Regions from separate parts of the Massilia sp. LjRoot122 genome, predicted to be linked through region 1. Evidence: predicted binding sites of a transcription regulator. Region 1 holds the regulator's gene; the other holds the start of a gene.
What was found. Region 1 encodes FNR, which switches genes on or off when oxygen is low (the NO sensors DNR and NnrR bind a similar motif). Its sites were predicted from a motif close to TTGATNNNNATCAA; they were not measured.

Region 1 (7,506 bases):
GTGGTCGGCAGCAACGGCACCCTGTTCGGTCCGCAGGGCAGCCTGCGCATCTCCGCCGGCGAGCTGGCGCAGATCATGTTGATGCTGATGAATGAGGGGCAATATCGCGGCAAGCAAATCCTGAAGCCGGAAACGGTGAGCACGATGCTGTCCCGTCAATGGACCCTGGACGGAAACGGCAAAGGCAGCGGCGACAGCGACAACTTCCGCGGCCTGTACCACGCCTGGGGACTGGGCAACCAGCACTTCACGGACACCAGCATCGTGAAGGACGGCCGCGCTTCCGGCGACCGGCTGGTCGAAGGCGGCGGCTTCAGCGGCGTCGGCCACCTGGGCTGGTCCTGGGGCCTGAACGCCCTGTTCGTGTTCGATCCGAAGACGAAGAACGGGATGATCTACGTGGGCAGCGGCGTCGGCGACAATCCCGAGCTGCACCCGGGACGCTTCTCTTCCGGGGCGCGCTTCCAGGAGCGCATTACCGATGCATTGTATCGGGGCGCCATCGTGGCGCCGAAGGAGTGATGCCGTTGCCAAGGCCGCCCGCAGGCCCTACACTGGCGGGATCTGCCGGTATTCATGATCGTCTTCTTCAGGAGCACAGCATGGAAACACAGGAACTCTTCCGTGGACGCCTCATCGACCACATCCAGCTCGTAGTGCGCGACCTGCCTGCTTCCCGGAGGTTCTACAGCGCCGTGTTCGAGGTGCTGGGCATCCCCCTCGGCGGCTCGGGCGACAATTATTTCTGGGCCGACGAGCTGTTCATCTCCAGCCGCGACAGCGAGGCGGCGCAAGGGGTGCTCACGGGGCGCCACCACCTGGCCTTCCAGGCACGCGACCGCAAGATGGTGAATGCCTTCTACTTCGCGGCGCTGGCCGCCGGCGGCAGGGACAACGGCCGGCCCGGCGAGCGCGCCTACCACCCGGGCTACTACGGCGCCTTCGTGCTCGACCCGGACGGCAACAACATCGAAGCGGTCTACCACGGCGAGGCGAAGCAGAGCGCACCCTACGTGCGCGTCACGTTCTAGCGCGGGCGACGCGGACTGGAGCGGAAAGCCGCTATACTGCGCGACCATGCGCATCCAGCTTTTCTCCGACCTGCACCTCGAACGCTATCCGGCCTTCGTCCCCGCGATCGCCGCCGATACCGACGTCGTCATCCTGGCGGGCGACATCGGCTCCTACCAGTCCGGATCGCGCCTGACCACCGACGACTTCGGGCTGGAGCGCTTCTCCCCGCTGCGGCCGGGTGCGGGCAGCGCCCGGGTGCTGTACATCCCCGGCAACCACGAATTCGACGGCCTCGAATTCGACGAGGCCTATGCGCGCCTGCGCGCCACCTGCGCGCGCCTCGGCATCGAATGGCTCGACCGCGAAACACTCGTCATCGGGCAGGTGCGCTTCATCGGCACCACCCTGTGGAGCGACTTCGACGCGCTGGCCGTGCAGGAACAGGACCTGAGCAAGCAGCTGCAGCGGCGCGAGAAGGCCTTCCGCGCCGCGAATTACTACCTGTCGAAGAACACCACCCTGAAAAACGGCGAGAAGGTGCTGGCCGAGGGCATCCGCGCCATGTCGCTGGAGTGCCAGGACTGGCTGCGCGGCGCGCTGGCCGCGCCCTTCGAGGGCAGCACGGTGGTGGTGACGCACTTCGCGCCCAGCCTGCAGAGTGCCGACCCGCGCTACGGCCTCACACCCGGCACCGCGGGATTCTGCAATGCGCTCGACGCGCTGTTCCCGCAAGCCCACGTCTGGATCCATGGGCACCTGCACTGCGCCAACGATTACGTCGTCAGCGGCCTGGATGCGGGAAGACCCTGGTCCTGCCGCGTGGTGGCCAATCCCCTCGGTTACCTCAGCAAGGGCGAACAGGAAGCCTTCCGCCCGGACCTCGTCATCGAGGTCTAGACTGCCGGGAGCACCTGGCGCTACCGCCGGCAGCGCGTGATGCGCCATCCGCGATGGCACTTTTAACAAGCCCATGAAGCCGGCATGATGCCCTCGTCCTGTTACCACGAGCCACTTCATGCCGACGATCCCGCTTCCCGCATCCGCTTCACGATGGTTCTCGCGCCGCCTGCTGGCGCTCCTGCTGCTGGCCTTCGCGCCTGGCCCGGCGCAGCCTGCCGACCTGCGCCCGCTGCCGACATTGTTCGCGCAGCTGGTGCCGCCCAGCCTCGGGGCCGGCCTGCAGCTGGTGCAGCTGCGCAGGCGCTGCGAGGGCTGCGAGCCCTGGCGCATGGTCGACTTCCATTCGAACGACACCCTGACGCCCGTCCGCCGCGAGAAAGTGAGCGTGCAGGCCGGCGTGACGGCGATCTACGCCTATCCCGGCACCGACGATTTCGCCAACGTGAAGATCGAGCAGAGCATGCCGGGCATGTATGCGCAGGACAGGCAGCTCGTCATCGACGCGATCAGCCACGAGTTCCGGCGCAAGAAGGAGCGCGTCGCCGCCCACCTCGCCGCCCATCCGGAGATCCGCGCGAAAGTCGGGCAGCTGCTGCCGGCCGGGAAGGAGCCAATCGAATTCGAGCAGCTCAGCCGGGACGGCATCGAAGTCGTGGCCTATACCGAGAACGTGATCGGCCTGACCAGCGCCACCATCAGCCAGATCCATTTCTTCGTCCCGGGGCGCGAGGTGATCGTCACCGCCTACCTGGTACGCCAGAAGCACCCGAAGTTCGCCGACATCGGGGAATTCCTGCGCCTGCGCGCCGACTTCATCGGGGCCTGGACCGCCCACCTGGCGCGCCGGGCCGGCCCCTTACTTCCGGTGAGCGGCGGCGCAGGAGACGACGCCGGCGACCAGCAGCGCCAGCGCGGCGGCCTCGAGGCCGTTCGGCCAGCGCCCCTCCCACAGGAAACCATATAGCGAGGCGAACACGGTTTCGAAAACGATCATCTGTCCCATCAGCGCCATCGGCAGCGCGCGGCTGGCGAAGTTCCACAGCGCGTTGCCGACGACGGAGCAGAAGATCGCCACCGCCGTCACGACGCCGAGGAATTGCAGCCATTCGCTTGTGGTATGCGATGCGCCATTCGCTTGCAAGGCGGGCAGCACCAGCAGCAGCGCCTGGGCGCCGGTCATGACGCCCACCAGCAGGCTCCATTCCTGTCCCGAGATGCCCTCGAGCCGCGCCAGCCAGCGCCGGTTGACGACCGCATAGATGGTCCAGGACAGCAGGGCGCCGATCGCGCACAGCAGGCCGAGCACGGATCCGCCTTCCACCGAGGCCAGGGAATCCCGGCTGATGCAGGCCAGCCCGGCGCCGCCCAGCACCAGGGAGGGCGCCAGGCGCCGCAGCGGCAGCGCGCCGTGTTCGCGCATGCCCGCCAGCGTGACGGTGAGCGGCAGCAGGCCGATCACGATCGAGGTCATGGCCACCCCGCCCGATTGCACGGCCTGGGCCAGGAACAGGTAATACACGATGTTGCCGGTCAGGCTGAGCCAGGCCAGGCCGCGCCAGTCGCGCCAGCCCAGGCTGCGCCTGAGGCGCCTCCAGGCGGGTGCGATCAGAACCGCAGCGACGATGCCGTAGGCGAGGTAGCGGCCGGCCGACAGCTGCAGGGGCGAAAAGCCGGGCGTCAACACGGGCGCGAGGAAGACCAGGCCCCAGAAGGCGCCGGCGGCGATGCCGGCGCCGATGCCGAGTTGCGAACTGCCGGAGCTGGTTTGAATCTGCGTAAACATCGAGTGATCTCCTTTGAACGGAGATTGTCGATGGAGCCTCTGCGCGTTTCTTGACCGTCGCTACTGCGGTTTTGACGGGTTCTCTCGATGTCGGCGCCGATAGGCGGCCGGCGTGGTGTCCATCGCCCGGCGCATCGCGCGGGTCAGGGCGCTCTGCTCCGAGAACCCGGCGGCCAGCGCGATCGCGGCCACTGCTTGCCCGGTACCGGCCAGCCACTCGCAGGCGCGCCGCAGCCGGCAGGCCAGCAGCCAGTCATGGGGCGTGGTGTCGTGTTCGAGGCGGAACAGGGCGTGCAGGCGGCTGGTGCTGACGCCCACCGTGCGCGCCATCTCCTCGGTGGTCCAGGGTAGGCCGGGTTCGGCCTCGATGCGGGCGAGCAGGGCGGCCAGGCGCGATGCCGGCCGCGGTGTTCCCAGCGTGAGGGTGTCGAGCAGCAGCGGCGTCCAGCCCTGCAGCACCGATGGGGCAGGCGGCTGGGTGGCGGCCATGATGCCCATGAATTCGACCAGCTTGCGGGCAGCGGGACCGATGGCGGTGAAGGGGCGCTCCAGCAGCCGCTGCCACGGTCCCTGTTCGAAGCTGGCCGCGCCCACGTCGAGGATCAGGGATTGGTTGGCGACGGGGCTGCACTGCGAATGCCAGGCGCCGGGCGCCACCAGCGCGGCATGCAGCGGATCGAGCCGTCCCTGGCGTCCTTCGATCTCGAGCGCGACCTCGCCGCTGACGGGCAGCACCAGCTGGGCGTAGGCATGGCGGTCCGAGAAGCGCGTCTCGCCATAGCTGCGCAGGTGCAGGTCGAGCAGGGGCGCGGCCATCTCGGCAACACTAGCCCATCGGGCTGCAGACGTCGGTACCGGCCGCCAGCGCCTTGAGCTTGACCGGGTCGAGCAGGGTGACTTCGCGCTTGTCGACCTGCAGCCAGCCCTGCTTCTTGAAGCGCGACAGCAGGCGGCTGATGCTTTCGATGGTCAGGCCGAGGTAGTTGCCGATGTCTTCGCGCGACATGCGCAGCTGGAAACTGTTCGGCGAATAGCCGCGTGCGGCATAACGGGCCGACAGGTTGACCAGGAACACCGCGAAGCGCTGCTCCGCCCGCATATTGCCGAGCAGCAGCATGACGTTCTGCTCGCGCGTGATTTCCTGGCTCATGATGCGGTGGAAGTGGCGCAGCAGGGCCGGCACCTGGCCGAACAGCTCTTCCAGGCGCGTGAAGGGGATCTCGCAGACCTCGCTGTCCTCGAGCGCCACGGCGTCGCAATGGTGGGTACCGCTGATCGCGTCCATGCCCAGCAGTTCGCCGGCCATCTGGAAACCCGTGATCTGGGCTTCTCCGGCCGCGTTCACCTGGTAGGTCTTGAAATGCCCGAAGCGCACCGCGTACAGGTTGCGGAAGGGCTCGCCCATGGCGTACAGGCGCTCGTCGCGCGCGAGGCGGCGGCGGCGGCCGATGATCTGGTCGAGGCGGTTGATGTCGGCATCCTCGAGCCCCATCGGCAGGCACAGCTGGTGCATGCTGCAGGCGCCGCAGCTGGTCTTGAGGGCCTGGATGCTGACCGGCGCTTCGCCCGGAAGCGACATGGGTTGGTTCATGGCGAAAAAAAACCGAAATGCTGACGCAGCCATTATAGACGGCTGGTCTGCATCCCGGTTTTCATTTTCCAGAGGGCAGGTCGATTACAGCTGATGCCGGTGTTCCGCCTTCATCTTGTAGTACGCGTGCCGGCCCTTGGCGCGCACCGTCGAGGCGATCCCGGCCGCCTCCAGCGCCGCCTGGTTCACGGTGGCGAAGGCGTCGGCATCCCCCCTGAGCGCTTCGACGGTCTGCTGCGACTGCGCCGTGCCGGCCAGCGCCAGCCCGAAGGTCGCGGCCACGGCCAGCTCGGCCGCCAGGGTGTCGAGGGTCGGCGCCACCACGTCCCGGCCCTTGGCCGCCTCGGCCGCCTCGGCGGATGCCTGGGGTGCCGCCAGCGCGCGGGCCAGGCCCATGTCGCCCGCGACCCGCACCAGGAAGTCGAGCGCGGCCTGGCTGCCGGAGCGGTTGGCCAGGTCACCCAGCCGGAGCAGGGCGGTGTTCTTCGCATTGAATACCGCCCGGCCAGTGCCGGGTCCCTGGACGAAGTCGATCAGCGGCTGGACCGCGATCTCGCTGCCGATGTAGCCGAGGGTGGCCACGATCTGGGTCAGGAACTCCTCGTGCTGTTGGGGTTCCTGCACCAGCCAGTCCAGCAGCAGGCGGGCGTCCTTCTCGCCGTATTGCGAGGCCAGCTCCCAGGGCACGCCCTCGACCCAGTGCCGGGACACGAAGTCGCGCACGTCGGCGGGTAGCTGCAGGCCGCCCGCGCCGCAGGAGCAGCCGCCGGCGGGCATGACATTGTCGGTGATGGTGAGCGGGCCCGCCAGGTAGGCTGCCGACTCCGCGGCATTGACCACATTGTGGTCGGTGCCGACGGACGGGTACATGACCGCGCGCGGGTCGTCGGTGCGGTGGCCGAGGCCGCAGTTGTGGCCGTATTCGTGCACCCAGATGAGGCCTTCCTGGTTGGCGGTGAAGCGCACCGCTGCCACGTTGACCGAGGCGCTGCCGACCGGGGCGCAGCCGATGATGCTGTCGCCGGGGCCACCGCACCAGCGGATCGCCTGCACGATCTTGATCCCGCTGCCCGCGCTCAGCAGCGCGGTGAGGTCGGCCGAGGTCTGGATGGTTCCCGGGACCGTCGCCGGCAGCACCCTGACCTCGCCGTTGCGCACGAAGCGGACCGGGGTCGCGACGTCCGGTCCGGTGTCGTCGTTCTGGAGGATCGTGCCCATGTCGGCCAGGATCCGGTCGGCGTCGGCTTCGCTCAGGGCAACGCTGCTGTGGCGGTGCACCGTGACCGCGACCGTGCGCGGGGCCGGGGGCGCCACGGGCGGGTTGACGATCAGGTAGTCGACGTAGAGCGAGATGTCCGAGCTCCACTCGATGTTGATCCAGACGTCGACGCCGTTCCAGCGCGGGGCCACGTTGTGCACCGTGTAGCGCGCCGCACCGATGAACTTGCCGGCCGGCGGCCCGCCCGGCACGCCTTCGCCGATCGCCACGAACACCCGCGAACCGGGCTGGATGGCATTCCAGTTGAGCCGCAGCAGCCATTCGCCGCGCCGCGCCCCCCAGTCGTGCCGGTAGGTGAAACCCGTTCCGCTCAGGGCGGGCTGCAGCCCGCCTTCCTCGACCTGGGCCTCGGCTTCGGCCCAGGGGCCGCGGAGGTCCGAGGAACCGGCAGGCTGGTCCGGGGTACGGGGCCGGTCGAGGACCAGGGCCTCGGGGTCAAGACGGTCATTTGGTGCCATGTCGTTCTCCTCGTGTGCTCAGGGATGGATGATCGGGGGGGGCGAATCGTCAGCCAATATAGACGAGTGGTTCGGGCCGGCTGGACCGATCTGACACGTCATTAATATGGATCAGTGACCTCTGGTTTTCTGACGGAGAGAAACGTTCGAGCTGGAAAGACCGCATCGCGTATCAATTCGACACCGCCAAGCGTGCGCACCCACGCCGCATGCTAGATTCTGGACACCACAACGGAGGTCGACGAGCAAAAGGAGGCCGCATGTTCGGTTTGTCCGCTTTGGATCTGGCGCGCGTGCAATTCGCGTTCACGATGTCCTTCCACATCTTGTTTCCGGCAATCACAATCGGCATGGCAAGCTACCTGGCCGTCCTCGAGCTGTGCTGGCTGCGGACCAAGCGCCAGGTCTACGTCGACCTCTACCACTACTGGCTCAAGATCTTCGCCGTCACCTTCGGCATGGGGGTGGTGTCCGGCATCGT
Region 2 (7,506 bases), 1.2 Mb from region 1:
CATCATCGGCGACGCGCCTGTGGAACGCTACCGGCTGGCGCTCGACAGCCTGCTGGAAGATCCCGGCGCCGATGCGCTACTGCTGATCCATGCACCGACCGCCATCGTCTCCAGCGCGGAGATCGCGCGCGCCCTGCTGCCGCCGATGCGTTCCAGCCGCCGGCCCGTACTGTGCTGCTGGCTGGGCGGCGACAGCGCCGCCCAGGCGCGCAGCCTGTGCCGCGATGCCGGCCTGCCGGTGTTCGACACGCCGGAAGAGGCCGTGCGCGGCTTCCAGCAACTGGTGGATTACGGCCGCAACCAGCGCCTGCTCGAACAGGTGCCCCCGGCCGGCGCGTTGCCGGCTCCCGACCGGGCCGCCGCGCGCGCGCGTGTCGCGGCCTTGCTGGCGGAGGGCGCAAGCGGGGTGGGTGAGGCGGATGCAAAAATGATCCTCGGCGCCTACGGGATCCCGGTCGTGGCGACCGACACCGTGCGCGACGCGACCCAGGCGCTGGTGGCGGCGCGCCGGATCGGCTACCCAGTGGCGCTCAAGATTCTGTCGCCGGACATTGTTCACAAAAGCGACGTGGGGGGCGTCGCACTCGACCTGGCCGACGACGCCGCACTGGCGGTAGCGCTCGACGCCATGGTCGCGCGCATACGCCGGCTCCAGCCGCAGGCGCGGCTGGACGGCTTTACGGTGCAGGCGATGGCGCGCCGTCCCCAGGCCCACGAGCTGATCGTGGGCCTGGCCACCGATCCGGTATTCGGCCCGGTGGTGCTGTTCGGCCAGGGCGGTGTTGCGGTCGAAGTGGTGGATGACCGGGCGGTGGCCTTGCCGCCGCTGAACCGGGTACTGGCCGCCGACCTGGTGGCGCACACCCGCGCGGCGCGCCTGCTGGCCGGTTTCCGCGACCGCCCCTGCGCCGACCTGGAGGCGCTGTACGACGTCCTGGTGCGGGTAGGGCAGCTGGCGGTCGACCTGCCCGAGCTGGTGGAACTCGACATCAACCCTCTGCTCGCCGACAGCGCAGGGGTCGTCGCCCTCGACGCCCGCATGCGCCTGGCGCCGGTGGTGGCGGGAAGCGATCCGTTGGCGCGCCTGGCGATCCTGCCTTACCCGGACGCGCTCGAGCGCCATGTCGACAGCGCGCTCGGGCCGCTGGTCCTGCGTCCGATCCGGCCGGAGGATGCGCCGGCGCACCAGGCATTCTTCCAAGCCCTCGCGCCGGAAGACGTGCATTTCCGCATGTTCGGCATGATGCGCGAACTTTCGCCGTCCCAGCTGGCGCGCTTCACCCAGATCGACTACGCGCGCGAAATGGCCTTCATCGCCACTCGGCCAGCGGAAGGCGGGGAGGAGACGCTCGGCGTGGCGCGTGTGAGTATTGATCCCGACAATGTCGTGGGTGAGTTCGCCATCGTGGTGCGGTCCGACCTCAAGGGCAATGGTCTTGGGCGCATGCTGATGGCCTGCCTGCTCGACTACTGCGGCGGACGCGGACTGGCCCGGGTGCGCGGTACCGCACTTGGCGACAACGCGAGCATGCATGCCCTGGCTCAGGCCTGCGGCTTCGAGGTGAGCCCGGGTGCCGACGGCACCGTCGAGATGACGCTCGACCTGCAGGCGTCCGGAGCCCGCTGATGGGTACCCGGATCCTCATCGTGCAGGGCCACCCCGACGGCGGCCGCCAGCACCTGTGTCACGCGCTGGCGGCTGCATATGCGGACGGCGCCCGCTCCGCCGGACATGAGGTGGACGCGGTCGAACCGGCTCGGCTGCGGCTGCCACTGCTGGTCAGCCAGGAGGAGTGGGAGTCCGCTGCCCCGCCCGCCGTCGAGGCGGCGCAGGAGGCGATCCGGCGCGCGCAACACCTCGCTTTTTTCTACCCTCTCTGGCTGGGTGACATGCCCGCCATGTTGAAGGGCTTCATGGAACAGGTGGCACGGCCAGGCTTCGCGATCGATCCTGCTTCGCGCAATCCGCTGCGGGCCGGGCTGTTAGGCGGGCGCAGCGCACGCCTTGTGGTGACGATGGGGATGCCCGCGCTGGCCTATCGCTGGCTCTACGGTGCCCACAGCGTCCGGCTGATGCACCGGAATATCCTTGGTTTCGCCGGCATCGACCCGGTGCGCAGTACGATCGTCGGTGGCGCAGGAACGCTCGATCCGGCGCGCGTCGAGCGCTGGTGTGCGCGCCTGCATGCCTTGGGTGCCGCGGCCCGCTGAAGCGCTCAGGGCTTCAGCACATAGCTGCCCGGTGCCGGCGCACCTCCTGCGGCGGGCGGCGGCGCTACCAGCGACCCGGCCTGGCCAGCCAGCCATGCTTCCCATGCCGGCCACCAGCTCCCTTCGTGTTCTACCGCCGCGCGTTCCCAGCTGTCTGGATCGACGTAGGACGCGTCGTGCGCATGCCTTGCCAGCTGGTAGCTGCGCCGCGGCGTACCCGGCGGCGACACCACGCCTGCGTTATGTCCGCCGGAGGTCAGCAGGAAGCTGACTTCGGTGTCCGTCAGGGGCAGGATCTTGTACACGGAGCGCCACGGCGCCACGTGGTCGGTGCGGGTGCCGACCGCGAAGATCGGAAGGCGGAGGTCGGCCAGCGAAACCGGGCGGCCGTCGACGAGGTAGCGCGCAGCGGCCAGGCTGTTTCCGAGGAAGAGCTTGCGCAGGTACTCCGAATGCATACGGTAGGGCATGCGGGTGGCGTCTGCATTCCATGAGGCCAGGTCGTTGTCCTTGTCCGGAATGTCGAGCAGGTAGTGGCGCAGGCGCCGCGACCAGACCAGGTCATTCGAGCGCAGCAGCTGGAATGCACCGGCCATCTGGCGCGCATCGAGGTAGCCCTGTTGCCACATGGCCGCTTCCAGGAAAGCGACCTCGCTGTGGTCGATGAACAGGGACAGCTCCCCCGGTTCGGTGAAGTCGACCTGGGCCGCCAGCAGGCTGAGGCTGGCCAGGCGGGTGTCGCCGTCGCGCGCCATGGCGGCGGCAGCGATCGCGAGCAGGGTCCCACCCAGGCAGTAGCCGCAGGCGTTCAGCCGCGGCGCGCCGGTCTGGGAGACGATGGCGTCGATGGCTGCCATGACGCCGAGCCGGCGGTAGTCTTCCAGCGACAAGTCGCGGTCTTCCGGTCCCGGGTTCTTCCAGGAGATCATGTAGACGGTATGCCCGCGCTCGACGAGGTAGCACACCAGCGAATTCTGCGGCGACAGGTCGAGGATGTAGTACTTCATGATCCAGGCCGGCACGAACAGCAGCGGTACTTCGTGCACCGATGGCGTGGCCGGATCGTAGCGCAGCAGTTCGATCAGGCGGTTCGACATTACCACGCGGCCGGGCGTGATCGCGACATCGCGGCCGGGCAGGTAGGCGAGCGGCGGACGGGAGGTGGCGAGTGCATTGCGGGCGTCACTGGCAGCGCGCTGCATGCCGTGCAGGAGGTTGCGGCCGCCGCTGGCGGCGGTCGCCTGCTGTGCGGCGGGATTGGTCGGGATGAAATTGGAGGGCGCAGCCGCATCGAGCAGCTGGCGCGCCACGAAGGTCACGACATCGGTGTGGTGGGGCGCGACGCCGCGCACGCCGCAGGTGGCGTGGTGCCACCATTGCTGCGTCAACAGGAATCCCTGGCTGAGCACATTCCATGGCCAGGCATGCCAGGCCTGGTCGGAGAAGCGCTTGTCCTGTGCTAGGGGCTGCAAGGGTTCGGCGCCGTGCCCGATGGCCGCAGCCGTTCCGTATTCCAGCCAGCGTCCGACGCTGGACTGCGCCAGCAAGGCCAGTTCCAGCTGCTTGTCCGGCGACAGGACCAGGTGGCTGGCCCAGTCCTGCCAGGCCAGTGCCAGCGCCGCCGGCGACACGTGCGCCGTGAAACGGCCGAGCCAGGCGTTCAGGACCAGGTCGGCCGAGTACTGCTCGCCGCGCCATTCGGGCGACGGCGTGTGGCGGCCGCCTTGCCAGGTACTGCCTTCGCGCCGCAGCTCGCTGCGCGGGATGTCTCCGGGACTAGCTTCCACGGATCAATGCGCGATGAGCAGCGGGATGGATGCGCTTTCCAGCAGTGCGCGGGTAACGCCTCCGAGCACCCACTCGCGGAACCGGCTGTGGCCGAAAGCGCCGGTGACCAGCAGGCCTGCGCCGCAATCGCGCGCCAGCCCCATCAGGACGTCGCTGTCGACCACCTTGGTGCGCTCGACATGCACCTCGACGCGCACGCCATGGCGCGCAAGATACAGGGCCATGTCGGCGCCGGGCTGCTCGCCGTGCAGCCCGGACCGCTGGTCGGGATTGATGATCGCGAGCTGGACATTCTGGGCGCGCTGCAGCAAGGGCAGGGCGGCGCTGATGGCGCGGATCGCCGGCATGCCGCCATCCCAGCCGATCACCGCGGTGCCGGGAATGACGGCATTGTCATAGTCCGGCGGGACCACCAGTACCGGGCGGGCGCCGTGCAGGGCGACGTACTCCGGAAGGTGGGCGACCCGCGACAAGGGACTCGGCACGGCGACGGCGGACGAGGGGAGGTCCTGGCTGAGCACGACGAGGTCGGCGTAGCGCGATTCCAGCAGCAGGGCGTAGGCCGCGTCGTCGTCGCTCGCGTGGGCTTCGAACGATTCCACCCTGAGGCGGCTCGCCTCTTTTCTGAACGCATCCAGGCGCGCCTGTGCGGCATCGCGCAAGCCCTGGAAGTCGGACTCGGGCAGCGGCACCGGGGCGCCAAACGAGCCCGTCAGCACCGCATAGTCGAGCCAGCTGACGCCGGTGGCAGCCATGCCGACAAGGTGAGCCCCGTGGTCGTTGGCAAGCAGGGCGGCGGCGCGCAGGCGGCTGTCCTGCGCCACGCCGCCGTCGATGTGCACTACGATGGTTCTGTACATGGGAGGTCCTTTCAGGAAGGGTGAGGGAACATTCCCGGCAAATGTCGGCTGCTGCCCTGTCGACCGCGCACCATCCGTCACAACTGTAAGATGTCTGCGAGCAGAAGTCAGGATGAGATTTGATAGAGATCAAATGCAACAGCAATTTCGCGGCAATCTACGCAAGCCTCAGTCGGCACGTAACCTCTGGAGCAGGGCGGGATCGCTTCGGTAGATGTCGTCGGCGAACAGCGCGCGGCCCTGGCGGTCGGTCACGGCGGTCGCGTAGAACAGGATGACCGTCACCGGTTCGCCCAGCACGACCCGGCGGGTCGGCCCCGGCCGCATGGCTGCGGCCACGCGAGCGGCACTCCATTCCACGGGATCGGCCAGCACGAACTGCGCGAGCTCGGCGGGCCGTGCGACCCGGATACAGCCGTGGCTCAGGTCGCGTCGAGCGCGGCTGAACAGCTCTTTCGCGGACGTCGAATGCAGGTAGATGTTCATCGGATTCGGCATGGCGAACTTGACTTCGCCAAGCACGTTCATTGCCCCCGGCCGCTGCCTGACGCGGACCGCGCCCGAGCGGATCAGGGAGATCGTCTCGGCGCCGGCCGCCGGCAGCAACTGTCCCCCGGTCGACACCAGTTCCATGTCGTTTTGCCGCAGGTAGGCGGGGTTGCGCACCAGCTTGGGGACGATCTCGCCGACTTCGATGCTGCGCGGCACATTCCAGTAGGGATTGAACTCGAGATAGCGCATGGTTCCGATGAATAGGGGCGTGGGTGTCTTGGCAGCCTTGCCCACGATGACCCGCATTTCGAGGACCTGCGCCGCCGCTCGTTCCCGAGGGTCGAATGCCCACAGGCGATAGGCGGGCACGTTGACGGTGATCGTCCGCCCCGACAGTGGCGGCAGCCAGCGCAGGCGTTCCATGGTCAACGCGAGCTGTTCGGCGCGTCGACCGGGAGCGACCGACAGGGCGGCGATGGACGCGGCCCCCAGCATGCCGTCTTCGGCCAGGCCGTGTCGCGACTGGAAGCGCCGGACCGCGTCCGCCAGGACACTGCCATATATCCCGTCGTCCTCGATGGCGGCGTCCGGGGCAAGGTCGCCCAGCAGCTGCAAGCGCTGGTGGAGCAGGGCGGCGCCGGCATATGGAGCGCCTGCGACGATGCCCGCGGGTCCGGCCGGCGGCAGGACCGGCCACTGCGGCGCCAGCCTGGCGAGCTCGCGGTAACGCGCCAGCGTCTCCTTGACCCTCCGGTACAGTGGAAGGGCCGGTGCGGCGGCGTCGACGGCATGCGGCAGGCTCCCGCCATTGACGGCGCTGCGCAGGTGTTCGACCAGGTCAAGGCCTGCGGGTGCTTCCGCCTGGCGATAAGGGGAGCGGGTGCGGCCGGCATGCAGGTCGGACAAAAACTGCAGCATGGCGGTGCTGAGGTCCCGCTCGAATCCGCCGGCATCACCGCGCAAGCCATCCAGCCTGCGCGCCAGGGCGTCGGCGCCGTAGTGTCGGGGATCGAGGCCGTGCGCGGCGGCGTCGCCCAGAATCTGAAGCGCCAGCCGCGCCTGGGACTGGCCATCGTCCAGCCAGCGCGGGGGAGAACCGGACGCATACAGGCGCGCCGCCAGGACGCCGGCGTCGAGAGGGGCGGCGGCCGCAGGCATGCTGGCTGCCAGGAATAGCAGGAACGCGAGGCCATACTTGGCCGGAAGGGAAGATTGCATTGGTCGTGCTGCTGAAGTAATGCCTAGAGGATAAGGGCGTAAGACGAACAGCGTCTTTGACCTGAGTCAAAATGCTAACGAATAAATGTGCTAGGACGGATTCGCTGCATAAGCCGTGCTTGATCTGAGTCAAACAAATAATTGACTGATCGCTCCACACTGATCTCGGTATCGGATATCGCACCACTCGTTCCAAGGCTCCCATGTTTCACAAAATCCTTGTGCCCACCGACGGTTCAGCGCTGTCGGAAGCCGCCGCGGCCGCCGCGGTGGCGCTCGCGCGCGGCAGCGGCGCCGAGATTGTCGCGCTGTCGGTCGCTCAGCAGGGCGATCCGGCGCGTGAGCAGGTCGAAAATGGCGACTGGGCGGCGCAGCGGATCCGCGCGCTGAATGCGGCTGCGCAGCGCGCCGGGCGCGTGGCCCGGCTGGCGCAGGAGGCCGGCGTGCCGCACAGCCTGGTGACCACCATGGCTTCTTCCCAGCACGATGAAATCATCCGTGTCGCGCTCGAGCTGCATTGCGACCTGATTTTCCTGGCTGCGCATGGCCAGTGCGGGGTGACCAGGCTGATCGCCGCGCGTGTACCTCAGCTTGTGCTGGCTTACTCGCCCATTCCGGTGATCTTGTACCGGGGCGGCACGGTGCCTGCCTGATTCTCAACGCCGGCCGCCCGGCATTCTTGCGGAGGTTCATCATGTACAAGCGAATCCTGCTGCCGACCGACGGGTCGCAAGCATCCATGCGCGCGGTCCGGGCAGGCGTCGACTTTGCCAGGAGCGTGGGGGCCGAGGTAGTCGCCATGACGGCGACGCCCAAGTTTCACTCCTTTACTACCGATGCCGTCATGCTGGAGGAAACTCCGCAGCAATACGCACAGTCCAGCCGGGAGCGAGGACAAGCGCTGCTCGATGCCGTGGCAGTCGTCGCGCGCGAAGCC

Region 2: a site for FNR is predicted at 4,979-4,992, ahead of ACSQ25_RS14920 (universal stress protein). Genes of this name have one in related genera too.

The regions. Positions count from the first base shown of each region.
Region 1 is NZ_CAXUPB020000001.1:2,206,505-2,214,010, forward strand. Features, by position in the region: gene ACSQ25_RS09710 (serine hydrolase domain-containing protein) at 1-522, shown strand, start outside; gene ACSQ25_RS09715 (VOC family protein) at 603-1,031, shown strand; gene ACSQ25_RS09720 (metallophosphoesterase) at 1,078-1,911, shown strand; gene ACSQ25_RS09725 (hypothetical protein) at 2,030-2,878, shown strand; gene ACSQ25_RS09730 (DMT family transporter) at 2,771-3,697, opposite strand; gene ACSQ25_RS09735 (helix-turn-helix domain-containing protein) at 3,758-4,513, opposite strand; gene fnr (fumarate/nitrate reduction transcriptional regulator Fnr) at 4,524-5,276, opposite strand; gene ACSQ25_RS09745 (hypothetical protein) at 5,373-7,025, opposite strand; gene ACSQ25_RS09750 (cytochrome ubiquinol oxidase subunit I) at 7,286-7,506, shown strand, end outside.
Region 2 is NZ_CAXUPB020000001.1:3,427,109-3,434,614, reverse strand. Features, by position in the region: gene ACSQ25_RS14935 (bifunctional acetate--CoA ligase family protein/GNAT family N-acetyltransferase) at 1-1,627, shown strand, start outside; gene ACSQ25_RS14930 (NAD(P)H-dependent oxidoreductase) at 1,627-2,211, shown strand; gene ACSQ25_RS14925 (PHA/PHB synthase family protein) at 2,217-3,998, opposite strand; gene ACSQ25_RS14920 (universal stress protein) at 4,002-4,859, opposite strand; gene ACSQ25_RS14915 (L,D-transpeptidase family protein) at 5,028-6,569, opposite strand; gene ACSQ25_RS14910 (universal stress protein) at 6,773-7,222, shown strand; gene ACSQ25_RS14905 (universal stress protein) at 7,264-7,506, shown strand, end outside.